Regions from separate parts of the Neorhizobium sp. T25_13 genome, predicted to be linked through region 3. Evidence: predicted binding sites of a transcription regulator. Region 3 holds the regulator's gene; each other region holds the start of a gene.
What was found. Region 3 encodes LexA, which represses DNA repair genes until DNA is damaged. Its sites were predicted from a motif close to TGTTCNNNNTGTGTTCNG; they were not measured.

Region 1 (7,313 bases), on a different contig from region 3:
TCAAGTGGGATGTCTCCAGCTATCAGGCCTGCGTCGAGGGAATAGCAAAAGTGGAGGCCGAACTCGGCCCGATCGAGGTGCTCGTCAACAATGCGGGCATCACCCGTGATGGCATGTTCCACAAGATGACGCCTGAGCAGTGGAACGAGGTGGTCGGCACCAACCTGACCGGCCTTTTCAACATGACGCATCCCATCTGGAACGGCATGCGCGACCGCGGGTTCGGCCGGGTCGTCAACATCTCGTCGATCAACGGTCAGAAGGGCCAGATGGGTCAGGTGAACTATTCGGCGGCCAAGGCTGGCGATCTCGGCTTCACCAAGGCGCTGGCCCAGGAAGGCGCTTCAAAGAACATCACCGTCAACGCCATCTGCCCTGGCTACATCGCTACGGAAATGGTGCGGGCGGTGCCGGAAAAGGTGCTGAACGAGCGGATCATTCCGCTGATCCCGGTCGGGCGCCTCGGCGAACCGGAAGAGATTGCCCGTTGCGTCGTATTCCTCGCCTCCGACGATGCCGGCTTCATCACCGGTTCGACGCTGACGGCGAATGGCGGCCAGTTCTTCGCGAGCTGATCTCCGGCATTAACCTTTGAGCGGGTTTCGGCGCATCGTGGTGTGCCGAAACGGCGGTCTCTATGGTTAACAAATTGTTTTTGCACGACATCTTGCGGTGAACAAACCGCGAAACGGGTGATGTCGCCGATTCGTCGGCGATTCGTTCCGGCTTTGGCCAAGGGTTAACGGCGACGATCTCTCAGGGCAAAACAAAACCGGCGCCGATTGCTCGGGCGCCGGTCCTGAGGGACTGGATTGTTGCGCGCGATTAGCGGCAACGGGCCTCGTAACGGCGGCCGTAACGGTCGCGATAGATGCAGTAGCCGCGGCGTTCCGAGGACTGGCCGATCGCAGCGCCGACAAGGCCGCCTGCAACTGCGCCAACCGCCGCGCCACCCCAGCTATTCGTCACGGCGCCACCGATAACCGCACCCGTGCCGGCGCCGATTGCGGTGCCGCGTTCAGTTGCAGTACAGGAGGCGAGCGTGCCGATCATGCAGCCCGCAATCAGAATCTTCTTCATCATGTCAGTTTCCCTTCCCTTTGGTACACACGGCTACGCCGCTTTTAAATCCTGCCCATCAGCAGCAGGATAATGATGATAAGCACGACAAGGCCCAATCCGCCCGACGGACCATAGCCCCAGCCTCGGCTATAGCCCCAATTCGGCAACGCGCCAATGAGTAGCAGGATGAGGATGACGAGCAACACGGTTCCGAGCATGATTTTCTACTCCGCTAGACAATCCAGTATGGATTTGGCGAGGAAACGTAGCGCCGTGATTTTTGTTCCATCGGCTTGCAAACGTGTGCTCTCACGTGTGGTTAAACTGCGTTAGCCAATGTTAATGGCACCTGAACACATTCGCTTCCGAAGTCTTTACCGCGACGATTTTCTTGCGGGTCTCTCGTGATGAGACCTACCATATCTTGTGAGAACAAATAGCGAAGATAGAGATGTCTGTGATTCGTCGGCGATTCGTTCCGCCTTTGGCCTGAATCTTAATTTCGTGCTTGAAGGAGGGCGGAACAGCCTGAATCGGTTGATGAAACATTAACCATATCAATGAATTGACTCTTACGATTCTTCGTGAAAGCGCAGCTTCGGGATGAGTCACGCGGTTGTATGCATCCAATCTTGATGCAGATTCACGATGTCGTGGGGAAATCCGGAGTCGCATCAATATATAGCGGTGAACAAAAGCTGAATCTTCTTGAGTCTGCGATTCGTCTCCGATTCGTTCGCGTCTGTTCCTTTACGTTTAAAATTCGAATCGCCGAGCGTTGATTTGCGGCCTTCAGCGATCACTCTTCGGCCGCAAAACTATTCTTCAGGCTTGCGTTTGCCTGACTAGATCGCCATGTGTTGCGTGGCTTCCAGTTTTGGGCGAAGGCGCGAGACCGAAGCCGTATGTGATGCGCGGAACCAGGCATTGAATTTCCAGCCCATGATGCTCAGCGGGCGCGGCGTCACCGCCGTCCTCGGACCCACCAATACCGGCAAGACCCATTATGCCATCGAGCGCATGGTGGCGCATGGCACCGGTGTGATCGGCTTGCCGCTTCGGCTGCTGGCGCGGGAGGTCTATACGCGCCTCGTCGAGAAGGTCGGTGCCTCGCAGGTGGCGCTTATCACCGGCGAGGAAAAGATCACTCCGCCCAACGCCCGCTTCTCCGTCTGCACCGTCGAGGCCATGCCACGCGAGACGAAAGCCTCGTTCGTCGCGATCGACGAGGTACAGCTCGCGGGGGATCTGGAACGCGGCCATATCTTTACCGACCGTATCCTGCATCTGCGCGGCCGCGATGAAACGCTGCTTCTGGGGGCGGCGACCATGCGGCCGATCCTCGAAAGGCTGTTGCCAGGGATAACCGTCGTCGAGCGGCCGAGGCTCTCGCAGCTCTTCTATTCCGGGCAGAAGAAGATTACCCGCCTGCCGCAGCGGTCCGCGATCGTGGCGTTTTCAGCCGACGAGGTCTATGCGATCGCCGAGCTTATCCGCCGCCAGCGCGGCGGCGCGGCGGTGGTGCTGGGTGCGCTCAGCCCGCGTACCCGCAACGCCCAAGTCGGCCTCTACCAGTCCGGCGACGTCGAATATCTCGTTGCGACGGATGCGATCGGCATGGGGCTCAATCTCGATGTCGATCACGTGGCATTCGCCCAGGACCGGAAATTCGACGGTTATCAGTTCCGCAGTCTCAATCCGGCAGAACTGGCGCAGATCGCCGGCCGCGCCGGGCGGCATGTGAGGGATGGGACGTTCGGCGTGACGGGGCAGGTCGCGCCTTTCGAGGACGAATTGGTCGAGCGAATCGAAAGCCACCACTTCGATCATGTCAAAGTGCTGCAATGGCGCTCGAAGGCCCTCGATTTTTCGTCGCTCAAGGCTCTGCGGGAAAGCCTCGATGCGTCGCCGACGCTGCAAGGATTGACACGGGCGCTTCCCGCGACGGACAGCCAAGCCTTTGATTATCTTTCGCGTTATCCCGAAATTAAGGACATCGCGACGACTCCCCAGCGGGTGGAGAAGCTCTGGGAGGCCTGCGCGTTACCGGACTATCGACGAATTGCGCCGGCGCAGCACGCCGACCTTATTTCGACTCTTTTTTCCGATCTTGTACGCTTCGGGACGGTGAATGAAGAATTCATGGCGGAACAGGTCCGCCGCGCCGACCGCACCGATGGTGAAATCGACACATTGTCGGCCCGCATAGCGCAGATTCGGACCTGGACCTACGTCTCTAATCGCCCTGGTTGGCTTGCCGATCCGACACACTGGCAAGAAAAGACACGGGAAATAGAGGATAGGTTATCGGACGCGCTACATGAAAGGTTGACGAAACGCTTTGTTGATCGCAGGACATCTGTGCTCATGAAGCGCCTGAGAGAGAATGCGATGCTGGAAGCTGAAATCAGTGTGAATGGCGATGTCTTTGTAGAGGGACATCACGTCGGGCAATTGGCCGGTTTCCGGTTTACGCCCGTTTCGGGAACCGAGGGGCCCGACGCCAAGGCGGTGCAGGGTGCCGCTCAGAAAGCGCTGGCGCTCGAATTCGAGGCGCGGGCCGCGAGGCTTTATGCCTCCGGCAACAGCGATCTGGCGGTCGGCTCCGACGGGTCCGTTCGCTGGCTCGGCGAGCCCATCGCCCGTCTTGCGCCGACCGAGCATGTCATGCGGCCGCGCGTCATCCTGCTCTCCGACGAGCAGCTGACCGGCAATGCCCGCGAACATGTGCTCGCCCGCCTCGAGCGCTTCGTCAACCATCACATCGCCACGGTTCTGAAGCCGCTCGACGATCTGTCGCGCGCCGAAGACCTGCAGGGCCTGGCCAAGGGCCTCGCCTTTCAGCTCGTCGAAAGTCTCGGCGTACTGTTCAGGCGCGACGTCGCGGACGACGTGAAGTCGCTCGATCAGGATGCGCGCGCCTCGATGCGTCGCTACGGCATCCGTTTCGGCGCCTATCACGTCTTCATGCCGATGCTTCTGAAGCCGGCACCGGCGGAGCTCATCACGCTCCTCTGGGCGCTGAAGAACGACGGCCTCGACAAGCCCGGTTACGGCGATCTCATCCCGGCGCTTGCCGCAGGGCGCACTTCGGTAGTCGCCGATCCGACGTTCGAACGGATGTTCTACAAGCTTGCGGGTTTCCGCTTCCTCGGCAAGCGCGCCGTGCGTATCGACATCCTGGAACGACTTGCCGATCTCATCCGTCCACTCCTGCAGTGGAAGCCGGGCTCGACGCCGCGTCCGGAAGGGGCATATGACGGCCGCCGCTTCACCGCCACGACCGCGATGCTCTCCATTCTCGGCGCGACGCCGGACGATATGGAAGAAATTCTCAAGGGCCTCGGATATCGTGCCGACGCCGTGAAGCCGGAAGAAGCGCAGGCATTCCTGGCGGGCCAGGATGCAGGTTCCGTGAGCGCTGTTCCTGCAGCCGCTTCGGCGTCGGCAGGAGACGCGCCGGAAGCCTCCGACGGCGATGACGCCGATGCGAGCGACGCTTCGGCCGAGACAACGGCAGAAACCCCTTCGGCAGACGTTGCGCCTGAAACCGCCCCGGCAGAGGCCGTGGCTGATGCTGCGCCGGCTGAGACGGCTACTGCTGAACCGGTTGCTTCGGAAGAAGCTCCCGCTGAGCAGGCTGCGGCTGAAGACGTCACGGACGAGGCAAAGGCTGCCGAGACTGGAGAGCCGAAGCCGGTCCTGCTGTGGCGTCCGGGCGGCGGTCGTGAAAACAACCAGCGCGGCGGACGCCCTCAGCAGCATGGCGATCGCCGTGGCCATGGCGGCCAGCGCAACAATGCCGGTGGCGAAGCCGGCCAGCCGGCCCAGGGCCGTCGTGATGAGCGTCGCGACGGTGGTGGCGAGCGGCGTGATGCGCGCCCGGCCGGCGAACGTGGTGGCGAGCGCAGCGGTGGTGAACGCAAGGATGGCGGTAAGCCGAACCGCGACAACAACCGCCGGCCAGATAACAACAATACCAACAACCGCGGGGGCGATCGCCCCAACCGCGGGGAGCGCCACGAAGGTGGCCCGCGTCCGGACCGCAACGACCGCGGCAAAGGGTCGCAGCCTGCGCGCTTCGAGGCCAAGCCGCCCCGCAAGGAGAAGCCGATCGATCCGGATTCGCCCTTTGCAAAGCTTGCAGCTCTCAAGGAGCAGATGAAGAAGTAAGGCCCATGACGGAAAAACAGCCACAACCCGGTTCGCGCCAGCGCATCGACAAGTGGCTGTTTTTTGCCCGCATGGCGAAGTCACGGTCGATCGCCCAGGATCTCATCCGCTCGAACCACGTGCGGGTGAATGGAGACCTGGTGTCCCAACCCAGCTCCCAGGTGAAGCCGGGGGACCGTATCGACCTCAAGCTCGAGCGTCGCGATCTCGTGCTGGTGGTCAAGGCCGGCGGGGAAAGGCGAGGACCTTTCGAAGAGGCCCGGCTGCTCTACGAAGATCTCAGTCCGCCTCCCGAAGAAGCCAAGAGGCTGACGCTGTTCGAACAGGCGCAACGCGCGCAGGGAAGCGGCCGGCCGACCAAGAAGGAGCGCCGCGACACCGATCGGCTGTTTCCGGGTATCGACGCGGACCTAGATTAGAAAAAACGACCCGCTGCGCCTAGGTTTTCAGCACGGATATCCTTGCTAAGCCAAGCCAAAGGCTTTACCTGACTGTCGAAAAGCCGGATCGCCTACCTCCTGTCATTTTTGCAGTTGGGTTTTCGCCTCTCCCGGCTTTCCGGTGTGCCGGCGCTTCCCATCCGTCGACGTGCCGCTGATCCGCGATAGTCCTGGAGTGCCGCATGACGTATGTCGTGACCGACAATTGTATCCGCTGCAAATACACCGACTGCGTCGAGGTCTGCCCGGTCGACTGCTTTTATGAAGGCGAAAACTTCCTCGTCATCCATCCCGACGAGTGCATCGATTGCGGCGTCTGCGAACCGGAATGTCCCGCCGAGGCGATCAAGCCGGACACGGAACCAGGCCTCGACAAATGGCTCAAGATAAACACCGAGTTCGCTCAGATCTGGCCCAACATCACGGTCAAGCGCGATGCGCTGCCCGAGGCCAAGGAGATGGACGGCGTCACCAACAAGTACGAGCAGTATTTCTCCGCCGAACCCGGCAAGGGCGATTGAGATTTGCCGCGACGGAATGGCTCGGAAGCAGTTTCGAATCACTTTGCCTTTTTGTTGGGCAGAGCGCGGCTATAGTGCTCTGTGCACCTGCAAAAGCAAATTATTGATTTCCGCACTTTTTTGTGGTAGACAATAAGAACTGTTCCACAAGGCGGCACGTGCGTGCCCAAAAAACATCACGAAAGCAACAGACCACCCAAAGCGCGGTTTCCGTGACATTGCAACGCTTGAATGTTGTCGGTCGCAGTACCCCGATGGGTGTTTTTTCGCTCGCGTTGGTCGGACCAGTATGGAGTGACCCGACGGTTTCCCCCGTCTCATCCGGGCCTGACAGACCCGGTTCCCCCGACCCGGCAATGGGTGAGTAACAGGGAGTTTGTGAAACGAATGACGACTCAGCAGAAAAAGACTTCTCCCGCACGCCAGGGCTTCAAGACTGGTGAATCGATCGTATACCCCGCTCATGGTGTAGGCACTATCTCTGCGATTGAAGAGCAGGAAGTTGCCGGTATGAAGCTTGAGCTTTTCGTAATCGATTTCGAAAAGGACAAGATGCGCCTCAAGGTGCCAGTCGCAAAGGCCGTCAGCATCGGCATGCGCAAGCTGTCCGAAACGGATTTTGTCGAACGCGCTCTCAAGGTTGTTCAAGGCAAGGCTCGCGTGAAGCGCACCATGTGGTCGCGCCGCGCCCAGGAATATGATGCAAAGATCAATTCCGGCGATCTGATCTCGATCGCGGAAGTGGTTCGTGACCTCTATCGCGCCGACAACCAACCGGAACAATCCTATTCCGAGCGTCAGCTTTACGAAGCCGCTCTCGACCGCATGGCTCGTGAAATCGCTGCCGTGAACAAGATGTCCGAAACCGAAGCCGTCCGCCTTGTCGAGGTCAATCTCGCCAAGGGTCCCAAGCGCGGCAAGAACGTAGAGGAAGATGAGGCGCAGGAAGAAGCGGCCTGATCATCCATCCATAGTTCTCCCAAAAACCCGGCCTTCGTGCCGGGTTTTTTATTGGAACTTTTTCCCCGCCTCCGCGTTAACCCGCCGGAACGGCGAACTGATGTGCGTCGGTTTGCGTTCGGGACAGCTAAGTGCGGGGCGGAAGATCGGTCTCTCG
Region 2 (7,313 bases), on a different contig from region 3:
CAAGGATTACTGCCCGGTCGTCGAATTCGGCCTGGTCGGCCAGACCATGCACATGGTCGACGAGCGCGTGGCACTTGCCGATCTGGAGACGCTTACCCAAATCTATGGGACCTTTATCTCCCGCTGGTTCGATAATGCCCTCCTATCATGAAGTCAGGCTCTACCTCGGCGGCCTTTGGCTGCTGATCCGCGGCGATGCGCGCGGTTTGCGGCCGTTCGATATTTCGGACGAGGGCGTGTTACGTTCGTTCTGGGCAGTCGCCTGGTGCGCGCCGGCGCTAATTGTCGGCTGGATCTTCCGGCGGATGGAATACCTTCGCCATTTCCCTCAACGAGAGGACTATTCCTTCATCTTTTTCCTGAAGATGCTGGTCCTCGAAGCGGCCCAATGGGTCGTGCCAACCGTGGCGCTCATCGCCCTCGGCTTCATTCTGCGCTTCATGCCGCTCGTGCGGATTCTGGTCGTGGCGCGCAACTGGTTTACCGTACCGCTCGCCTATGCGACCTATGTCATCCTGGCGCCTCTCGCCTTCCTTTCCGATCAACATGGCGCCCTCGCAGGCCTTGCCGGCTACGGCTCGATCGCGCTGGCGGCAACCGTTCTGATCGCGGCGCTTTTTCTCATGTGGCGCATTCTGAGAACGGTCATGGGCGGCCCGGTGATGATACGAGTTGCGACCGTTGGGCTTGTGGTTCTGGCCGAAATTATCGTTGCGCGCGAACTGGAGAAGATCATGGGGGTTTCGTTAACCTGATGCGTGATTTCGCCGTTTTGCGGGGAGGCAGCCTTGCCCTCCTATCCTGAAGTCAGAGTTTATCTGAGCGGTCTCTGGCTGCTGATCCGCGGCGATGCGCAGGGTTTCCGCCTGCTCGACATTTCCGATCGCGGCATGATGCGCTCGTTCTGGGCGTTCGTCTGGTGCCTGCCGGGAGCGTTCATTTCCTGGCTTTGGTGGCGCGACTATCTGCTCGAAGGCATGCCGCCCGGCGCGCGGATCGGCGGAATTTTCTTCCTCCGCATGGCGATGCTGGAAATCTTCAACTGGCTGGTGCCGCTGATCCTTGCCGGCGTACTCTGCTCGCTTCTCGGCATTGCCCGAAAGTTTCCGGCGGTCGTCGTCAGCGTCAACTGGCTCTCGGTTCCGTTTGCCTATCTCTACGGCCTGCTGAGCCTGCGCTTCCTGTTGCCATCCAGCCTCGATACCGTCCTGGCGCTTGTCCATTTCGCACTGCTGATCGTCATGATCGTCGCTGTGTCGCGGGTGATGCGGATGATCTGCGGGCCGCAGCCGCTGATGATCACCACGCTGGTGCTCGTGCTGATCGTGCCGAGCATGCTGTTGACCGAAGCCCTGCAGCGTTTCCTCGGAATCTATCCGCTCTGATGAGACCAGCGCTCAGGGCTCTACGGGGTCGCCTGGATAGTCGACGCGCATGAAATAAAGTCCCTCCGGCGGCGCCACCGGCCCGCAGGCCTTGCGGTCCCGGGCGTCCAGTGCTGCGCGGACATCCGCCGGCGTCATGCGGCCTTCACCGGCCAGTTTCAACGTGCCTGCGAGCGAGCGTATCTGATTGTGCAGGAAACTCTGTGCCGTCGCGCGGATTTCGATCAGATCGCCGGTGCGCGTGACATCCAGCATGTCCAGCGTGCGGACGGGACTTTTCGCCTGGCAATGAACCGAACGAAAGGTCGTGAAATCGTGCTTTCCGACCAGCGTCTGAGCGGCGGCATGCATGACCTCATGATCCAGATCCTTGGTGACCCACCAGGCGCGCTTCGCATCCAGCGCCAGCGGGCCGGCGCGTGAAATGATGCGGTAGAGATAGTATCGCCGGACAGCCGAAAAGCGGGCGTCGAACGTATCATCGACGACCTGCACGCCGATGATGGCGACTTTCTCCCTGGCCATGCCCAGATAGGCGTTCAGCGCGTCGCGCAGCCGGTGTGGCTGCCACAACCGCGACAGATCGACATGCACCACCTGCCCGCGTGCATGAACGCCGGAATCGGTGCGGCCGGCGCCCTTGACCACCACGCTCTCCTTGGTCAAGGACAGGATGGCAGTTTCAAGTGCCGACTGTACCGAATGGCCGTTCTTCTGCTTCTGCCAGCCGACATAAGGCGTGCCGTCATATTCGACGATCATGCGGAATCGCGGCATCAGGAGAGCCTCGTGCCAGGCCCTAGCGGCGTACCGCGCAGGAACTCCGCCGCGGCCAGGGGCTTGCCCCCGGCCTTCTGCAACTTGAGGAGCCGCACCGCACCCGCGCCGCAGGCAAGGGTCAGTGCGTCGTCAAGAACCGTTCCGGGCTCGCCCTGCCCCTCGCCGATTTCCGACAGAAGAACCTTCACACGCTCCAGCTTGCCGTTGATCTCCGCCTCGAACCATGCGCCCGGGAAAGGCGACAGACCGCGGATGTGGTTATGCACATCCGCTGCGGGTTTCGAAAAATCGATACGCGTCTCGCCCTTGTCGATCTTGGCGGCATAAAGCACGCCTTCCGGCGATTGCGGCGTCAGCGGCAAGTCGTCGGCTTGGAGCTTTTCCATCGCCTCGACCATGGCACGGGCACCGACCAGCATCAGCTTGTCGTGCAGTTCGCCCGCCGTCATGTTCTCGCCGATTTCCACTTCCCTCGTCAGCGCAACGGGGCCGGTATCGAGGCCCTTTTCCATCTGCATGACCATCATGCCGGTCTTCTTGTCACCCGCCATGATCGCCCGCTGGATCGGCGCAGCACCGCGCCAGCGTGGGAGGAGCGAAGCGTGGCCGTTGTAACAACCGAGTTGTGTGCCCGTCAGGATCGCTTCCGGCAGCAGCAGGCCATAAGCGACGACTACGGCAACATCCGCCTTGAGCCCGCGGAATTTTTCGCGCTCTTCCGGATCCTTGAAATTCACCGGCGTAAAAACGGGGATGCCCAGCAGTTCGGCGGCCTGATGCACCGGCGACTTCACCAGATCGAGCCCGCGGCGGCCACCCGGGCGCGGCGGCTGGGTATAGACTGCGACGATCTCGTGGCCCGCGTGCTTGAGGCTCTGCAGCGTCGGCACGGAAAATTCCGGGGTTCCCATGAAGATGATGCGAAGAGACATGGACGTTCCGCGTCTCAAGAGACCGCGCCTTCTTAACTCGGATCGCCTGAGCGACGGTTCAGACCGCCTTGGACTTGGCAGCCTTGGTGAATTTCTTGATCACCATCTCGCGCTTCAGGCGGGAAATATGGTCGATGAAAAGCACGCCATTCAGGTGATCGATCTCATGCTGCAGGCAGGTGGCGAGCAGGCCATCGGCCTCTACCACATATTCCTTGCCGTCGCGGCCAAGATGCTTGACGCTGACGGTCGCCGGCCGTTCGACCTCCGCATAATATTCCGGAATGGAAAGGCAGCCTTCTTCATATACGGAGATGTCGTCGGAGGATTTGACGATCTCCGGATTGATGAAGACTTGCGGCTGCTTTTCCTCGCCCTCACGCGCAATGTCGACGACCAGCAGGCGGCGCGGCACGCCGATCTGGATCGCCGCAAGGCCGATGCCCGGCGCGTCATACATGGTCTCCAGCATGTCGTCGGCGAGCCTCAGAAGCTCGGCGTCAACACGCTCTATCGGCTTGGAAAGCTGACGCAGGATCGGGTCAGGCAGAATAATCAGAGGCTTGATCGTCATGGCTTCCCATAACCCATCTTTTTTTCCGAAGGAATAGAAATTACGGCCGGAGGAAGCGGAATGTTCACGTTTTGATCTTTTCAAGTGGCAAAATTCTGTTAGTTTCCCGCCATGGATAATCTTGTTGCCAGCCTTTCCCGTTTCTTCGACGATCCGCGCGCTGCCGTCGCGGCGGTAATGTGTGGAGCGGTATTGCTGCTGTTATGGCTGTTTCTGGCGCGCCGGGCATCGCTTCGGCGGCAGGAGGATGCGGCCTTGCGGGCGATGGAAGGCGAGGCCCGGCTTTCCGAACTTCTGAGAGCGCAAAGCGAGATGCAGGGTCGGTTGTCGGCAATGGCGGAGACGCTTTCGACGCGGCAAACGGAACTGAACCAGTCGGTCAGCCAGCGGCTCGACGGCATGACGCACCGGATCGGCGCTAGCATCACCGAACAGACCAAGTCGACGCACGAGAACCTGCAGCGGCTGCAGGAACGGCTGGCGGTGATCGACGCCGCCCAGAACAATATTCAAACGCTGGCAAAGGACGTCGTCGGCCTGCAGGCGATCCTGTCGAACAAGCAGACACGCGGCGCCTTCGGCCAGGGCCGAATGGAAGCGATCATTGCCGACGGATTGCCGATGGGCGCCTACGGCTTCCAGACTACGCTCTCGAACGGCACCAGGCCCGACTGTACGATCAGGATGCCGAACGGCGCTCCGCCCTTGGTGATCGATGCCAAATTCCCGCTCGAAGCCTGGAACGCATTTCGCGAGGCTGCGGCACCCGAAGCGAGAAGGGCCGCCGCCCAGGCCTTCAAGCGCGACCTCGAGGTTCACATCCGCGATGTCTCGGAAAAGTACCTGATACCGGGCGAAACGCAGGAAATGGCTTTCCTCTTCGTGCCATCGGAATCGATCTTCGCGGAGATCCACGAGCATTTCGAAAGCGCTGTGCAGAAGGCGCAACGTTCCCGCATCGTCATTGTCTCGCCCTCGCTGCTGATGCTGTCCATCCAGGTCATCCAGGCCGTGCTGAAGGACCAGCGGATGCGCGAGCAGGCACATCTCATCCAGGGTGAAGTGGCACTGCTGATCGAGGATCTTTCCCGCCTCGACGACCGCACCCGCAAACTGCAGACACATTTCTTCGCGGCGCAGAAGGATGTCGAACAGATCCTCACCTCCACCGACAAGCTCAACCGCCGCGGCGCCAAGATCGAGGCTCTCGAACTGGAGGCTCCGGCGGAGGCCGGGGCAGCCCGCGACCTGCCACAGGCGAAAGTGGTCGAAAGCCGTACCGGTCTTCTCAAACTGCGGGTAGTTGACGAGGAGTGATCCTCTCGGGCAGTGTCGCGCGACTTTTAATCAAGCACGCAGGTCCGCCATGATCACCGTCCTCGGCTCCATCAACATGGATCTCATCGCCACGACCGAGCGCCTACCCCAGCCAGGCGAGACGGTTGCGGGATCAAGCTTTGCGACGGCTGCCGGCGGCAAGGGTGCCAACCAGGCGCTCGCTGCACGCCGTGCCGGAAGCGCCGTGCATATGATCGGAGCCGTTGGAGAAGATGGTTTCGCTACACCGGCGCTGGCACTTCTCGATGACGCCAAAGTCGATCTCTCCGCGGTCGCGCGCGTAACCGATCCAACGGGCACGGCACTGATCCTGGTGGGGGGCACGGGCGAAAACATGATCGCGGTGGTGGCCGGCGCCAACGGTACGGTAAGCACGGCGCAGGCCGAGGCGGCCGTCGAAGCCATGAAGACCGGCGACATCCTGATGCTGCAGCTCGAAATCCCGGCCGAGACGGTAGAGACGGCGCTCAGGGCGGCGCGCGCCAAAAGCGTGCTGACGGTGATCAACACGGCGCCGCTGACCGGCGATGCGGCCCGGCTGGCCCGGCTCGCGGATATCGTCGTCGCCAATGAAACGGAATTCGAACTGCTGGCCGGAAGCCCGATTCCCAACGCTGCGGCGCGTCAGGAGATGTTGAAAAAACTGGACGCGGAAACCGGCCAGACATACGTCGTCACGCTCGGCGGCGACGGCGTGGTCGCGATCCGCGACGGAGAGATTGTCACGGCCGAAGGATTGAAGATCGAACCTGTCGATACGGTCGGCGCCGGCGACACGTTTTGCGGTTATCTGGCCGCCAGCCTCGAACAGGGGCTCGATTTTGCGAAAGCGCTCCGCCGCGCCGCGGTGGCCGGTTCGCTCGCCTGCCTCAGCCGCGGCGCCCAGCCATCGATCCCGCCCGCAGAGGCGGTCGACGCCAGGGTCTAAGCTGCTCCGATCGAGTATTTCCCCCTACTTTCGCCGTTGCGGCAGAGCAAGCATTTGCAATTTTAGTCAACATTAACATATCGCTTTTAGGGTCGCGGATATCTCTGCGGGGACGAGATTCGATCCGCCTCGCGGCCGCTCCATGAAGGAGCCTCACCCTGTCCGCACTCCGAGGCAATCGATGTTTTCGCTCAAGGTCAAGTCGCTCTCCACGAAGCTCATACTGGTAACGAGCCTGGTGATCGCCGGCGTTCTGGTTCTCTCCAACTTCTTCCTGATTTCCCAAACCCGCAATCGCGTGTCGACGCTGACCATGGCGCAGGCGCAGGCCGAGGCGCGTTCGATCGCCAACGAGGTGGCCGTCGACATGGGCCAGCTTGCCGGCGCGGCACGCTCGATGGCCGGCGTAATCGGCCGCGGCCATGCCGCGGGTTATCTCGACCGCAAGGGCGTCACCGACGCTCTCAAGGCCAACCTGGAGCAGAATGCTTTTGCCTATGGCAGCTGGTTTGCCGAAGTTCCGGGCGTATTCGACGGGAAGAACGCGGAACTCGTCGGCAACAAGGAGATGGGCGCCAACAAGAAGGGGGAGCTTGCCCCCTACTGGACCAAGAGCCGCACCGGCGATATCGCCTATAGCGTCTTCGATATCGACACCCAGGCGGAATGGTATTCGCTTGCGGCAACCTCGAAGAAAGGCTCGCTCACCCAGCCCTATATCGAAAGCACGACGGGCGATGCTGTCGCCATGAGCTCCGTGGCCTACCCCGTCATGTCCGGCTCCAAGCTCCTCGGTGTTGCTGGCCTCGACGTGTCGATGGCGACCCTGACAAAGAAGCTCCAGGCGATGCGGCCGTTCGGTTCCGGCCGGGTTCTCCTGGTGTCGCAAGGCGGCAAATGGATCGTCCCTGTCAATCCCGACAAGCTGATGAAGCCCGTAGAAGGCGAGAAAACGAGCGAGCTGCTGGCCGCGCTGAAGTCGAACCAGCCGGTCCAGCTCGACAACCTGACCGCCGATGCGGCGGAACCCTTTGAACGCGTCGTCTATCCGTTCACGGTTCCGGACCTCAACGCCACCTGGGCGATCATCCTCGACGTGCCGCAGAGCGTGATTGCCGCGCCGGTTCAGGACCAGACACTGATGATGGTGCTTGGCGGGATCGTCATCATGGGGGCCTGCGTCGCGACCCTCTATTTCGGCAGCACCGTCTTCGTGCGGCGGCCTCTGGGGGCGCTGCTCGGCAGCGTCGACACCTTGAGCAAGGGCGGGTTCGAGCAGCCGGTCGAGGGCCAGGACCGCACCGACGAGATCGGCTCGCTGGCCGGAGCGCTCGAAGGCTTCCGCCACACGCTGGCGGACGGCCGCCGGCTTGAAA
Region 3 (7,313 bases):
GCGCTCGCCGCCGGCATCTTCTTTGTCGGCGTGCGCACCGTGCTTTCCGTCTTCACGGGCTTCGCCCAGGCCTATCCGGTCAAGAAGATCGCCGCACTCGGCGCCCTGATGATGGCGACGGCCTATTACCTGATCTCCGGTTTCGGCGTTTCCGCCGAGCGGGCCTATATCATGATGGCGATCATGCTGGTCGCGGTGCTTTTCGATCGGCCATCGATCAGCCTGCGCAATGTGGCGCTGTCTGCCCTGGTCATCATCGCCATGTCGCCCTCGGAAATATTGGGGCCGAGCTTCCAGATGTCGTTTGCCGCCACCGCCGCCCTTGTCGCCGGCTACGCACTCTGGAAACACAGGGCAGAACGCCGCGATCCCGAACCTCTGCCATTCCGTCACCCTGTGGTGACGCCGGTGCTGGCATCCTGGAATTTCGCGGCCGGCATCTTCGTGACCTCGCTGATCGGCGGCATCTCGACCGCCATGTTCTCGGTCGAGCATTTCCACCGTATCGCCACCTACGGCCTTGCCGCCAACCTCGCCGCCATGCCGATCATCTCCTTTGTGGTCATGCCGGCGGGGCTGGCCGGCATGCTGCTGATGCCGTTCGGCCTCGATGCGCCCTTCATGAAGCTCATGGGCATCGGCCTGGGATGGGTGATCGCCATCGCCAAACACGTCGCCGCCTGGGGCGGCGATGTCGGCATAGGGCGACAGCATCCCTGGTTCCTGACCGTGTCGACGGCAGGTTTCCTGCTGCTGACGCTCATGAGGACGAGACTGAGACTGATAGGCCTGCCGCTGATGGTGACCGCTCTGCTGCTTTCCTGGCATGAGCGGTCGATGCCGCTGCCGGATATACTGATCTCGGAAGACGGGACGATGGTCGCACTTGTAGACGGGGAAGGGGTGACCACCAATCGCGCCCGCCCGCCCGACTTTGTCTACGGCCAATGGAAGAGGGCGCTTCTGCTCGGCGATCCCACCAAGCCTGAAATGTCGCCATCCAGGGACAAGCCCCCCGACGACAAGCAGCCCGGCGAGAAAACCAACGAGCGCCGCGAACTGACCCCGCAGCAACTGGAAACGGCAAAGTCGAGGATAAAACAGGCGCCCGTCGGCCGCTTCACCTGCGAGCCGACGGCCTGGTGTGCGGCAAGCACGGGCAAGGGCATCGTTATCGCTGTCGAGGACGGCCGTTATGCGGGTGCCGCCTGCGACGCCGCCAGTCTTGTCATTGCGCCGCGCGCCCGCTTCGACCAATGCCGGTCCGGCGCCCTGATGATTAATGGCGCCACGCTTCGCAAGGCGGGTGCCCTGGAGATTTCCCTCAACGGCGCGACCGACATTCGGCGCTGGCAGATCCGTGCCGCCATGGCGGGCGCAGACCGTCCCTGGAGCCGGCACCGCCACTATGATTGGCGAAGCCAGGGTTTCGATAGTTCATTGCCGGAACCGCTCCGGCAGATGATCAGTGATACCGGCGGATGAGGCCGACGAGCTTGCCCTGGATCTTCACCCGGTCCGGCCCAAAGATGCGGGTTTCGTAGGCTGGGTTGGCGGCTTCGAGGGCGATGGAGGCGCCGCGGCGGCGGAAGCGCTTCAGCGTCGCTTCCTCGTCGTCCACCAGCGCCACGACGATATCGCCCGGATTGGCCGTATTGCTGTTGCGGATGATCACGGTATCGCCGTCGAGAATGCCGGCCTCGATCATCGAATCGCCCTTGACCTCGAGCGCATAATGTTCGCCGGAACCGAGCATCTCGGCCGGCACGGCGATGTCGTGCGTGTTGTTCTGGATCGCCGAGATCGGCACGCCGGCAGCGATGCGGCCCATGACCGGAACTGTCGTGGCGTTCGGCGAATCGTCGTTGGCGGCAGGTTTCTGAGGCGCCGCGACCGGCTGCGGTTTGCCGAGGCTGCCCTCGATGACGCTGGGCGAAAAACCACGCCGCGGCTGCATGCTCGGCGAGTAGGCTTCCGGCAGCTTGATGACTTCGAGCGCCCGGGCCCGGTTCGGCAGGCGGCGGATGAAGCCGCGCTCCTCGAGCGCGGTGATCAGGCGGTGGATGCCGGACTTGGACGCGAGGTCGAGAGCATCCTTCATTTCATCGAATGACGGCGGGATGCCGGATTCCTTCATGCGTTCGTGAATGAACAGAAGCAATTCCTGTTGTTTGCGCGTGAGCATCTTTTGGCACCCTCAGAGTCGGAAACAAATCCAGAACGGACACTATATGTTCCATATGTGTTCTGCAAGTCCCTAAATTTCTGTGAAGTATGATGATTTTTTCTTCATAGATGCGTACCAGATATCTCGAGCCACACCACTTGCGCGGCGCGAGCCCGCTGCCAAACTAGCTTTGCGATTCCAATTCCGGGGGCCCTCGCGTGAACGCAAGACCAATCGATCATCTCGTGCTGCCGGTGGCGGGACTTACCGCTGCGCGTTCCCGGCTCACGAAGCTTGGTTTTACAGTTGCGCCCGACGCTTTTCATCCTTTCGGCACAGCCAATGCTTGTGTGTTCTTCTCGGATGGCAGCTATCTGGAGCCGCTGGCTATTGCCAATCGGCGTCATGCAAGCGCTGCCGCCAAACGCGGCAACGTTTTTACCGCACGCGATCTGGCCTTCCGCAAGGCACGTGACAGGCAGGGCTTCTCGGCGCTCGTTGTCGCGACGCGCGACGCGATGGCCGATCACGCGCGTTTCAAGATGCGTGGCATCTCGGCAGGCGACGTGCTGGAATTTTCCCGCGGAATGACCTTGGCCGACGGTTCCGAAATCCAGGCAAGCTTCCGGCTGGCTTTTGCGGGTGATGACCGGGCGCCCGACTTCCTGATGTTTTCCTGCCAGCGGATCAATCCCCTGCCGGCCGATCGCGGCGAACTGGAGCACCATTCCAATGCGGTCATGGGGCTGAGCAAGATCATTCTGTCGGCATCGGCGCCCTCCGATTTCGCACCCCTGGCCGAGCTGGTGCTGATGACGAAGGCGAAGCCAGAGGCTGCTTCGCTCGAGCTTGCGGCGGCAAATGCCCACATTCGCATCCTGCAGGATCACGAACTCGAGGCGGAATTCGCCCTGCCGCCGACGCCGGGTGCCGAGGGGCTGCGCGGCCGGGTGATCATCTTCAAGACGGCCGATCTTGCCGTGACAGAGATCACCCTTGCTGCTAATGACGTCGCATTCGTCCGCCGGGAGGGCCGTGTTCTCGTCTCGGCGGCGCCCGGCCAGGGTGTTTTGTTCGGCTTCGAGGAATAGGTTCATGGAAGTTACCGCAAATTCCAGCGTCTCCGTCGGCGAGGGAGACGGCAAGGTGGTTTTCGCGCAGGACGCAAAACTGTCGCTGATCGCCGGCCCCTGCCAGATGGAAAGCCGCGACCACGCCTTCATGATGGCAGGCGCCCTGAAGGAAGTCTGCGGCAAGCTCGGTATCGGCCTCGTCTACAAATCCTCCTACGACAAGGCCAACCGCACGTCGATTTCCGGCAAGCGCGGCATCGGGCTCGAAACCGCCATGGAGATCTTTGCCGACCTCAAGAAGGAGTTCGGCTTTCCGGTCCTGACCGACATTCACACGGAAGAGCAATGCGCCGTCGTTGCCGAGACGGTCGACATCCTGCAGATCCCGGCTTTCCTCTCCCGCCAGACGGACCTGCTTGTCGCAGCCGCCAAGACCGGCCGCGTCATCAACGTCAAGAAGGGCCAGTTCCTGGCCCCATGGGACATGAAGAACGTGCTTGCCAAGTTCACCCAGAGCGGCAATCCGAACGTGCTGCTCTGCGAGCGCGGTGCTTCCTTCGGCTACAACACGCTGGTCTCCGACATGCGCTCGCTGCCGATCATGGCGTCGCTCGGCGCTCCGGTCATCTTTGATGCGACGCATTCGGTGCAGCAGCCGGGCGGGCAGGGCGCTTCGACCGGTGGCGACCGCACCATGGTGCCGGTGCTGGCGCGCGCAGCCGTCGCGGTCGGTGTCGCCGGCGTCTTTCTGGAAACCCACGAGGACCCGGACAATGCGCCCTCGGACGGCCCCAACATGGTGCATCTGAAGGACATGCCGCGGCTGCTCGAAAAGCTGCTCGCGCTCGATGCCATCGCCAAGGCGGCTTGAGCCCGCCCACAAAAAGCGCGCAAACTGCTTCGATTGTAATTTTCGTGTCATTGATTATGAGACATTTTCAGTGACCTCGTGACGTCAAGTCCAAACCCAGGGAGAGACCCTTGACCGCCATCACCGATATCATCGCCCGCGAAATTCTCGACAGCCGCGGCAATCCGACCGTCGAGGTCGATGTCTATCTGGAAGACGGTTCGATGGGCCGTGCGGCCGTTCCGTCGGGCGCCTCCACAGGCGCGCACGAAGCCGTTGAACTGCGTGACGGCGGCAAGCGCTATCACGGCAAGGGCGTCGAAAAGGCGGTCGAAGCCGTCAACACCGAGATCTTCGATGCGATCGGCGGTTTCGATGCCGAAAGCCAGATCCATATCGACAAGACGATGATCGCGCTCGACGGCACGCCGAACAAGTCGCGCCTCGGCGCGAACGCCATCCTCGGTGTCTCGCTCGCCGTCGCCAAGGCTGCTGCCGAGACGTCGGGCCTGCCGCTCTACCGTTATGTCGGCGGCCCCAATGCCCATGTCCTGCCGGTGCCGATGATGAACATCATCAACGGCGGCGCCCATGCCGACAACCCGATCGACTTCCAGGAATTCATGGTCATGCCGGTTGGCGCCGATACGCTGAAGGACGCCGTGCGCATGGGCTCGGAGATCTTCCACGTTCTCAAGAAGGAACTTGCGGCCCAGGGCCACAATACCAATGTCGGCGACGAAGGCGGTTTCGCACCGGGCCTGAAGAGCGCGTCGGAAGCCCTCGACTTCATCATGAAATCGGTCGAGAAGGCCGGTTACACGCCGGGCGACGACGTCTGCCTGGCGCTCGATTGCGCCTCGACCGAATTCTTCAAGAACGGCAAGTACGAAATGGAAGGCGAGGGCCGCACGCTCGAGCCGGAAGCCATGGCCGATTACCTGGCCGAGCTTGCAGCCAAGTACCCGATCATTTCGATCGAAGACGGCATGGCTGAAGACGATTGGGCCGGCTGGAAGTACCTGACCGACAAGATCGGCGCCAAGTGCCAGCTGGTCGGCGACGACCTGTTCGTCACCAATTCGGCCCGCCTGCGCGACGGCATCAAGATGGGCGTCGCCAACTCCATCCTCGTCAAGGTCAACCAGATCGGCTCGCTGTCGGAAACGCTCGATGCCGTCGAGACGGCCCACAAGGCGGCCTACACCGCCGTCATGTCGCACCGCTCGGGTGAAACCGAAGACTCGACGATCGCCGATCTCGCTGTCGCCACCAATTGCGGACAGATCAAGACCGGCTCGCTGTCGCGCTCCGACCGGCTTGCCAAGTACAACCAGCTTATCCGCATCGAGGAAATGCTGGGTCCGCAGGCCGTTTATGCCGGCCGCGGCATCCTGAAAGCCTAAGGCTTTTCGATCCGATATTTGCCATGAAGGCCCGCGCCAAAAGCGCGGGCTTTTTCGCGTCATGATTCTGGTCAACGATTGCTTAAGCAAGTTCTGCGAATTTGAAGCTCTGTTTCGGATCTGATTTGAGATCCCGTAAGCGTGACAAGGCGTTAGAGCGGCATGTGGACAAAGCATCATAAGAAAAGAAAATTCGGCCGTTTTGTCCTTCCCGCCATCACAGTCGCGTTTCTGTCCTACTTCGGCTATCATTCCATCCATGGCGATCTAGGCCTGATCGCCACGGAGGAATTCGAGCGTCAGCGGCAGGCGCGTGCGGGCGAACTCGCCAAGCTGACCGCCCGGCGCGAAACGCTGGAGCGGCAGGTTCAGCTGATGAGCGACGGTTCGCTCGACAAGGACATGCTGGACGAGATCGCCCGCTATCAGCTGAATATTTCCCGCGGCGACGAAATCGTCATCTTCAACAACTACTTCTAAATTAACCCGATTTCGGTTAATTTTACATTTCTGTAACCTATTCAATAGGTTGTGCGGAATGTGAGCCATGCATTTATGGCATTGCTGGGGCAGCTTTTCTTGCCTATGGTACGCCCGACACCAGAGTGGGAATCTGGCGATACACGTCAGGGCGTAATCTCGCTCTCAACGCAGAACTCAAAGGGAGGGATGAATGGCGCCGACCAAGACCGCGTCTGTATCCGGCCGCAAACCAGCGGCAAAGTCTGCAATCAAATCGGCCTCGAAAGCCTCCGCCAAGGAGTTTACGGGCAAGAACACCCCGGATTTCGGCAAGGATCAGGATCTTCACGCCTATCGTGAAATGCTGATGATCCGCCGTTTCGAGGAAAAGGCCGGCCAGCTCTACGGCATGGGCTTCATCGGTGGTTTCTGTCACCTCTATATCGGCCAGGAAGCTGTCGTCGTCGGCATGCAGATGGCGCAGCAGGAGGGTGACCAGGTTATCACCGCCTATCGCGACCATGGGCATATGCTGGCAACCGGCATGAGCGCGCGTGGCGTCATGGCGGAGCTCACTGGACGCAAGGGCGGCTATTCCCGAGGGAAGGGCGGCTCGATGCACATGTTCTCCAAGGAGAAGCATTTCTACGGCGGCCACGGCATCGTCGGCGCCCAGGTTTCGCTCGGAACCGGCCTCGCCTTCGCCAACAGGTATCGTGGTAATGACAGCGTCTCGGTCGCCTATTTCGGCGATGGCGCGGCCAACCAGGGGCAAGTCTACGAGAGCTTCAACATGGCGGCCCTCTGGAAGCTGCCGATCGTCTATATCGTCGAGAACAACCGTTATGCGATGGGCACCTCGACGGCGCGTGCGACGGCGCAGTCGAACTACTCGCTGCGTGGTTCCGGCTTCGGCATCCCCGGAATCCAGGTCGACGGCATGGACGTTCGCGCCGTGAAGGCCGCCGGCGACGAGGCGCTCGAGCACTGCCGCTCCGGCAAGGGCCCGATCATTCTCGAAATGCTCACCTACCGTTATCGCGGCCACTCCATGTCCGACCCGGCGAAATATCGCTCCAAGGACGAAGTGCAGAAGATGCGCTCCGAGCACGATCCGATCGAGCAGGTGCGCCTGCGCCTCATCGAAAAGGGCTGGGCCACCGAGGACGAGCTGAAGGCGATCGACAAGGATATCCGCGACGTCGTTTCGGATAGCGCCGATTTCGCCCAGGCCGATCCGGAGCCGGATCCGTCCGAGCTCTACACCGACATTCTGCTCTGATCGCGGGGAGGGAACCCAATGCCAATCGATATCCTGATGCCCGCGCTTTCTCCGACCATGGAGGAAGGCACGC
Region 4 (7,313 bases), on a different contig from region 3:
CCACGCATGCGGGCGGTGACGTCGATGCGGACCTGGTGGCGGGCCTGGCGTTCGGCGTCGGTCATCTGGGCGACGACCGGCCAGGCGGCGGTTTCGAAGAATTGCAGCAAGGTCGCCGGGATGAAGCGGGTGCGGGCGGCATAGACGTGGCGGTCGCCCTGCGAGGCCTGGCCGTGCACGAAGAAACGCTGCGGCGTCATCAGGTGCAGGTGGTCCTTCGCCCGCGTCATCGCGACGTAGAGGAGGCGGCGTTCCTCCTCGATCTCGGCGGTGGAGCCGACGCCGAGGTCGGAGGGGATGCAGCCATCGACGCAGTTTAACAGGAACACCGAGCGCCATTCCTGGCCCTTGGAGGAATGGATGGTCGAGAGGATGAGATAATCTTCGTCGAGCAGAGGCGTGCCGGATTCGGCGCTGGTCGCATCCGGCGGGTCGAGGGTCAGTTCGGTGAGGAACCGTTCGCGGGAGGCATAACCCGAGGCGATCTGTTCGAGCTGCAGCAGGTCGGCCTTGCGGGTCTCGGCGTCCTCGTGGATGCGGATGAGATGCGGCTCGTACCATTGGCGGGCAAGGCCGATCTCGGACGGCCAGCCTTGGCCCCTGCGGATGGCGGCGAGCATGTCGACAAAGGCCGGCCAGTCGACACCGGAACGCGGCGGGGCCGGGATTTCCTGGAGGGCTGCGAGCGGTTCGGGATCGGCGGCGATCGCATCGAGGATTTTTCCGGCCGTCTGCGGGCCGATGCCGGGGATCAGCTGCATCAGCCGGAAGCCGGCGACGCGGTCGCGCGGGTTCTGGGCGAAACGCAGCGCCGCCAGCAGGTCCTTGACATGGGCGCTGTCGAGGAATTTCAGGCCGCCGAACTTCACGAAGGGGATGTTGCGGCGGGTGAGCTCGACTTCGAGTGGGCCGGAATGGTGGGACGCGCGGAACAGCACGGCCTGGCTCTTCAGCGTCATGCCGGTTTCGCGGTTTTCGAGGATCTTTTCGACGATGTAATTGGCCTGCTCGGTCTCGTCCTTGACGGCGACGAGGCGGGGGCGCTCCTCCGACTGGCGCTCGGTCCAGAGGTTCTTGGTAAAGCGCTCGCGGGCAAGATCGATGACGCCGTTGGCGGCGGCCAGAATCGTATTGGTCGAGCGGTAGTTGCGGTCGAGCGTGACGATATTGGCCGGCGGATCGAACGTGTTCGGGAAATCGAGGATGTTGCGGATCGTCGCGGCGCGAAAGGAATAGATCGACTGGGCGTCGTCACCCACCACGGTCAGGCCGATGCCGCCGGGCTTCATCGCCATCAGGATCGACGATTGCAGGCGATTGGTGTCCTGGTATTCGTCGACGAGGACATGATCGAAACGGCCGCCGACATCCTGCGCAATCGCCGGCTCGCTCATCATCTGCGCCCAGTAGAGCAGTAGGTCGTCGTAATCCAGCACGTTCTGGGCCTGCTTGGCCTCGACATAGGAGGCGAACAGTTCGCGCAGCTGCGGTTCCCAGGCGGAGCACCAGGGGAAATTAAGTTTCAGCACCTCGTCGAGCGGCGTTTCAGAATTCACCGCACGGGAATAGATCTGCAGACAGGTGCCTTTGGTGGGAAACCGGTTCTCGGTCTTCGAGAAGCCGAGTTCGTGGCGCACCAGGTTCATCAGGTCGGCGGAATCTTCGCGGTCGTGGATGGTGAAGTCATGGTCGAGGCCGATCTGTTCGGCGTAGAGGCGTAGCAGCCGGGCGCCGATGCCGTGAAAGGTGCCGGCCCAGGCGAGCGCATCGGTCATGATGCCGGCATTTGCGCCCAGAACCTGCGCACAGATGCGCTCGACGCGGCGGCCCATTTCCGAAGCCGCGCGGCGGGAAAAGGTCATCAGCAGGATGCGGCGTGGATCGGCGCCCGAGACGATCAGGTGCGCGACACGATGGGCAAGCGTGTTGGTCTTGCCGGAACCGGCGCCGGCGATGACCAGCAAAGGCCCGGCCGGACCGCCTTTGGGCACGTCCGAGCCGTGCTCGACCGCACGCCTTTGCGCATCATTCAGCTTTTCCAGATAAGCAACAGCCATGCCCGTTCCCGATGTGTTCGAATTAGCCATAGCTGATTCGTGGGCCTGCGCGGAAATCCGCTTCGGCACTTCTGCGGCAAGTCGCTAACTTGCCCGCGGGCCGGAAGATTGCGACGATGCGGCCGGCGGCAATTTCCGCCCAAGTACAATTTGCACACCACGGCCCGGTGCCGCGATCAATTCGCGTCTCCTGCTGTATCTGTTTGTATTTAAAACGTAAATCACGCCTTTGTTACGCCTGTCGTGGAAATAAACTTGACCACAAATCTCTGCTTTGGTTATGACGGGCTCGTCAAATTCCTGACTCTCTTGCGGAGGCGATCTTGAAAGCTTCATTCACCTTGGCCGCGGGCGCTGCCCTGGCTTTTTCCGTTCTGTCCCTATCGTCGCCGGCTTCGGCGCAGGTGGCCGACAGTCTCACCATCTATAACGCCCAGCACGAAGGGCTGACCAAGGAATGGGTGAAGGCCTTTACGGAAGAGACCGGCATCGCGGTCACCATCCGCCAGGGCAGCGACCTCGAAATCGCCAACCAGATCGTCCAGGAAGGCGCCAATTCGCCGGCCGACGTGTTCCTCACCGAAAATTCGCCGGCCATGGTGCTGGTCGACGGCAAGGGCCTTTTCGCGCCGGTCGACAAGGCGACCCTCGACCAGGTTCTGCCGGGTTTCCATCCAGCCAACGGCAACTGGGTCGGCATCGCTGCCCGCTCGACGGTTTTTGTCTATGACAAGACCAAGCTGACGGAAGACAAGCTGCCGAAGTCGATGCTCGACCTTGCCAAGCCGGAATGGAAGGGCCGCTGGACGGCATCTCCGTCGGGCGCTGATTTCCAGGCGATCGTCGGTGCGCTGCTGCAGCTCAAGGGCGAAGAAGCGACCGCTGCCTGGCTGAAGGGCATGAAGGAAAATGCGACCCCGATCCGCGGCAACTCGACTGCCATGAAGGCGGTCAATGCCGGCCAGTTCGAAGGCGCGCTGATCTATCACTACTACTATTTCGGCGACGTCGCGAAGACCGGCGAGAACACCAAGAACATCGGCATGCATTATTTCAAGAACCAGGATCCGGGCGCTTTCGTGTCAATCTCAGGCGGCGGCATCCTCGCCTCCTCCAAGCACAAGGAACAGGCGCAGACCTTCCTGAAGTGGGTCACCGGCAAGGGCGGCCAGAAGATCTTGCGCGACGGTCCCGCCTTTGAATACGCCGTTGGCAAGGGCGAGGCTTCCAACAAGATGCTGACCCCGATCGCCGACTTGGCAGCCCCGAAGGTCGAGCCTTCGACCCTCAACAACGCCAAGGTCACCGACATGATGACCGCCGCCGGCCTGCTCTAAAAAGCGGCCGATAACAGTTGCACGGAGACATCGCAGGGCGTACCTGCGATGTCTCGTATTTTCGGACCGGCAATGACTTCCACCACAGATACCAGGATCTCCATCGCGCCGCGACACCGCCTGCCGGCGGCGTCGTCCTGGACGCTGACGATCGCGGTCGTGGTGGCCTTGCTGGCGCTCCTGCCGCTCGGCTTCGTGCTGTGGGCAACGGTGGTGACCGGTTGGGAGATGGCCTCGCAGCTGATCTTCCGCTCGCGGGTCGGCGATCTGCTGGCCAATACGGTCCTGCTCGTCGTCTTCACCATCCCCATCTGCGCCGTGCTCGGCGTCGCGCTCGCCTGGCTGACGGAACGCAGCGACCTGCCGGGCGCGCGGTTCTGGTCCTGGCTCTGCGTCACGCCGCTTGCCGTGCCCGCCTTCGTGCATTCCTATGCCTGGATCGGGATGTGGCCCGGTTTCAACGGCCTTCCCGCCGGTGTTGCGATCTCGGTCGTCGCTTACTTCCCCTTTCTCTATCTTCCGCTTTCCGCCGCCTTCCGGCTTCTCGATCCGGCTCTGGAGGATCAGGCGGCCTCGCTGGGGCTGGCGCCCTTCGCCGTCTTCCGGCGCGTCGTGCTGCCGCAGCTCCGGCTTGCTCTTTGCGGCGGCGCGCTGCTGATCGGCCTGCATCTGCTGGCCGAATACGGGCTGTTTGCGATGATCCGCTTCGATACGTTCACGACCGCCATTCTCGACCAGTTCCAATCGACCTATAACGGTGTCGCCGCCTATATGCTGGCGCTGGTGCTGGTGCTCTGCTGTTTCGTGCTGCTCGGCCTCGAAGCTTCGCTGCGCGGCCACAGCCGCTATGCGCGGCTCGGATCAGGCGTCGCCCGCCGGCCGAAGATCGCCCGGCTCGGCAAATGGAAATACGTCGCCCTCCTTCTGCCGGCTGCGACCGCCGCCTTTGCGCTCGGCATTCCGGTGCTGACGCTCGGTCGCTGGCTGATCGCCGGTGGTGCCGGCGTGTGGCGGATCGACGAGGTCGGGCTGGCGCTGTGGCAGACGCTGGTCATCTGCCTGGTCGGCGGGCTTGCGACGACCGCCGCCGCCGTGCCGATCGCCTGGCTCTCCGTGCGCCGGCCGACCCGCGCCAGCCGCTTCCTCGAAGGCTGCTATTATCTCGCGAGCTCGATGCCGGGCGTCGTTGTGGCGCTGGCGCTCGTCACCATCACCGTGCGGGCCATGCTGCCGCTCTACCAGAGCGTTGCCACCATCGTGCTTGCCTATGTGGTGATGTTTCTGCCGCGGGCGCTGGTGAGCCTGCGGGCCAGCATTGCGCAGGTGCCGGTCGAGATCGAACAGGCAGCCGCGAGTCTTGGCCGGTCGCCGGGCAACGCGCTGCTTGCGACGACGATCCGGCTTGCCGCACCGGGGGCTGCGGCCGGCGTTGCGCTTTCGTCGCTCGGCATCATGAACGAGCTCACCGCCACCCAGATGCTGGCGCCGAACGGCACCCGTACGCTCGCCATGGCCTTCTGGGCGCTGACCGGCGAGATCGATTATGCCGGTGCCGCGCCTTATGCGGTGCTGATGGTCGCCTTCTCGCTGCCGCTCACCTTTCTTCTCCATCACCAATCGAAAAAGATCGCCGGGCGATGACGCTGCTTACCCTGACCTCCCTGCGCAAACAGTATGGCTCCGTCGCAGCCCTCGACGGGATCGACCTGTCGGTGACAGCCGGCAGCCGCACGGCGATCGTCGGTCCGTCCGGATGCGGCAAGACCACGCTTCTGCGCCTGGTCGCCGGCTTCGATGCCCCGGATGAAGGCCGCATCGTGTTCGGCGGCCAGACGCTCGCCGACGGCTCGTCCCAGGTGCCGGCGCACAAGCGCGGCATCGGCATTGTGGCGCAGGACGGCTGCCTGTTTCCGCATCTGACGATCCGGCAGAATATCGGTTTCGGGCTGGAGGCGGAGGCCTCGGTCAAGAATGCTCGCATCGCAGAGCTGATGGACATGGTCGGGCTCGACGCGGCCATGCTCTCCCGCAAGCCGGACCAGCTCTCAGGCGGCCAGCAGCAGCGCGTGGCGCTTGCGAGGGCCTTGGCACGCAAGCCGAGGCTGATGCTGCTCGACGAGCCCTTCTCGGCGCTGGATACGGGTCTGAGAGCTGCGACCCGCAAGGCAGTGACCGACGTGCTGACGGCCGCCGGCATCACCACGCTTCTGGTGACCCACGACCAGGGCGAGGCGCTCGCCTTTGCCGACCAGGTGGCCGTGATGCGGGCGGGGAAATTTGCGCAGGTCGGCTCTCCGCGCGAGGTCTATTCAAGGCCCGTCGATGCGGCGACGGCAGCTTTCCTCGGCGAGGCGATCGTGATGCCGGCGGATATTGCCGACGGACAGGCAAAAAGCCCACTGGGCGTGCTGGCGGTCGACGATGCCGCCTATCGCGGCAAGGTGCAGATCATGCTGCGGCCGGAACAGGTCACGGTCAGCCAAGCCGGTGGACACAATGGCGGCGAGGGGGCTTCAGGCACGATCGCCGAGATCAATTTCTGCGGCCCGACCTCGGATGTCCGGATCAGGCTTGGCAGCGATCCGCAAGGCTTCTCCTTCCGGCTCGACATTCCGAGCCGCGAGACGCTTGTCGTCGGCGACCGGGTGACGATCGGCGTGGCCGGAGCCGCCCACGTCCTGCGCTGATTGGGAACCCTGGAACATTTCTTCGCGTTATCGGACCATCAACGTGAAGGAAACAATTCCATGCTGAAATGGGCTCTCATCTTTCTGGTCATCTCGCTGATTTCCGGTTTCCTCGGTTTTTCGGGCATTTCCGCCGCGACGGCAGGGATCGCGAAAATCCTGTTCTTCATCTTCCTTGTCGTTTTCCTGATTTTCGTCGTGCTCGCGTTCGCGGCCGGCAATGCGATTCTCTGATTCGCTGACATCGTCGGGGCGTCAAGCGCGAGGAACCGTGCCCCGGAAACAAAAAAGCCCCGCCGAAGGTCGGGCGGGGCAAATTGGGGAAAATCCGCATCAAGGACGCGGTAGGTCGCATCTGGCATATTCGATGTCGTGTTGCGAGGCTGGTTGGGGCCGATTCGGTACGCTCCGGCGAAAAAAGAGACCGGTCTCGAAACGGCGGCAACTGTTCTGCGCAGATGCGCAGGTCAAGGGCGCGACGGATGTTTCTGGGCGAACACGAGCAGCTTCCAGATTACCGGTCCGAGGACCGTGTGCTCGTGGTGGATCTGCGGGATGGCCGCGTCCTTGTGTACGACGATTTCGTCGCCGCAGGTCTTGCACCGGTAGATGCCGGCATTCGGCACCTTCTGCCCCGGCATCCAATCCTTCTCGAAGGCCGGTGCTTTCGTCTGGATGAGATGCTCCGAATTCTTGAACTGCGCCATCTAGACCTCCTTGATGTCGTAACACCATAACAGCCGCAGATGACCAAATCGCCAGCAAGGCTGGTGAAGGATTTCGGGCACAAGTGCGCCGTTTTGGAACGAACAGATTAAGGGAAGGACCAGAAACGAAGAAATCCGCCGAAGCGGATTTCTTAACGTTTTGAACTGGATGGTGGGCGTGACAGGGATTGAACCTGTGACCCCTACGATGTCAACGTAGTGCTCTCCCGCTGAGCTACACGCCCATCCGTGGCGGCGCATAGACCATAGACTGGTCGGGCCGTCAACAGGTTTTTGCCATGAAATGCGAAGGTTTTTTGAAGGCCTTGCAGATCAGGGCTTTCGGGGCCTCAGGCCGCCAGAAGCTTGTTCACTTCGTCCACCAGATCGCGCAGGTGGAAGGGCTTCGACAGCACCTTGGCATCCTTCGGAGCCTTGGAATCGGAGTTCAACGCGACGGCCGCAAAGCCGGTGATGAACATCACCTTCAGGTCCGGGTCGAGTTCGGTCGCCCGGCGGGCGAGT

Region 1: C5J22_RS27550 (helicase-related protein) is a predicted target of LexA. The motif match lies at 1,910-1,927, and genes of this name have one in related genera.
Region 2: C5J22_RS13310 (DNA recombination protein RmuC) is a predicted target of LexA. The motif match lies at 3,733-3,750, and genes of this name have one in related genera.
Region 4: C5J22_RS09730 (ATP-dependent helicase) is a predicted target of LexA. The motif match lies at 2,061-2,078, and genes of this name have one in related genera.

The regions. Positions count from the first base shown of each region.
Region 1 is NZ_PVBI01000017.1:57,845-65,157, reverse strand. Features, by position in the region: gene C5J22_RS27565 (beta-ketoacyl-ACP reductase) at 1-575, shown strand, start outside; gene C5J22_RS27560 (YMGG-like glycine zipper-containing protein) at 826-1,083, opposite strand; gene C5J22_RS27555 (DUF3309 family protein) at 1,125-1,280, opposite strand; gene C5J22_RS27550 (helicase-related protein) at 2,005-5,235, shown strand; gene C5J22_RS27545 (RNA-binding S4 domain-containing protein) at 5,241-5,654, shown strand; gene fdxA (ferredoxin FdxA) at 5,858-6,196, shown strand; gene C5J22_RS27535 (CarD family transcriptional regulator) at 6,584-7,156, shown strand.
Region 2 is NZ_PVBI01000005.1:115,290-122,602, forward strand. Features, by position in the region: gene dapE (succinyl-diaminopimelate desuccinylase) at 1-151, shown strand, start outside; gene C5J22_RS13285 (hypothetical protein) at 135-755, shown strand; gene C5J22_RS13290 (hypothetical protein) at 789-1,385, shown strand; gene truA (tRNA pseudouridine(38-40) synthase TruA) at 1,398-2,162, opposite strand; gene fmt (methionyl-tRNA formyltransferase) at 2,162-3,097, opposite strand; gene def (peptide deformylase) at 3,156-3,671, opposite strand; gene C5J22_RS13310 (DNA recombination protein RmuC) at 3,783-4,988, shown strand; gene C5J22_RS13315 (ribokinase) at 5,038-5,937, shown strand; gene C5J22_RS13320 (methyl-accepting chemotaxis protein) at 6,119-7,313, shown strand, end outside.
Region 3 is NZ_PVBI01000002.1:633,676-640,988, forward strand. Features, by position in the region: gene C5J22_RS06710 (ComEC/Rec2 family competence protein) at 1-1,485, shown strand, start outside; gene lexA (transcriptional repressor LexA) at 1,466-2,185, opposite strand; gene C5J22_RS06720 (VOC family protein) at 2,386-3,258, shown strand; gene kdsA (3-deoxy-8-phosphooctulonate synthase) at 3,263-4,111, shown strand; gene eno (phosphopyruvate hydratase) at 4,222-5,496, shown strand; gene C5J22_RS06735 (septum formation initiator family protein) at 5,659-5,976, shown strand; gene pdhA (pyruvate dehydrogenase (acetyl-transferring) E1 component subunit alpha) at 6,170-7,240, shown strand; gene C5J22_RS06745 (pyruvate dehydrogenase complex E1 component subunit beta) at 7,259-7,313, shown strand, end outside.
Region 4 is NZ_PVBI01000003.1:528,362-535,674, reverse strand. Features, by position in the region: gene C5J22_RS09730 (ATP-dependent helicase) at 1-2,057, opposite strand, end outside; gene C5J22_RS09725 (iron ABC transporter substrate-binding protein) at 2,381-3,394, shown strand; gene C5J22_RS09720 (iron ABC transporter permease) at 3,467-5,035, shown strand; gene C5J22_RS09715 (ABC transporter ATP-binding protein) at 5,032-6,081, shown strand; gene C5J22_RS09710 (DUF1328 domain-containing protein) at 6,142-6,315, shown strand; gene C5J22_RS09705 (hypothetical protein) at 6,549-6,788, opposite strand; tRNA gene C5J22_RS09700 (tRNA-Val) at 6,959-7,033, opposite strand; gene cpdR1 (response regulator CpdR1) at 7,139-7,313, opposite strand, start outside.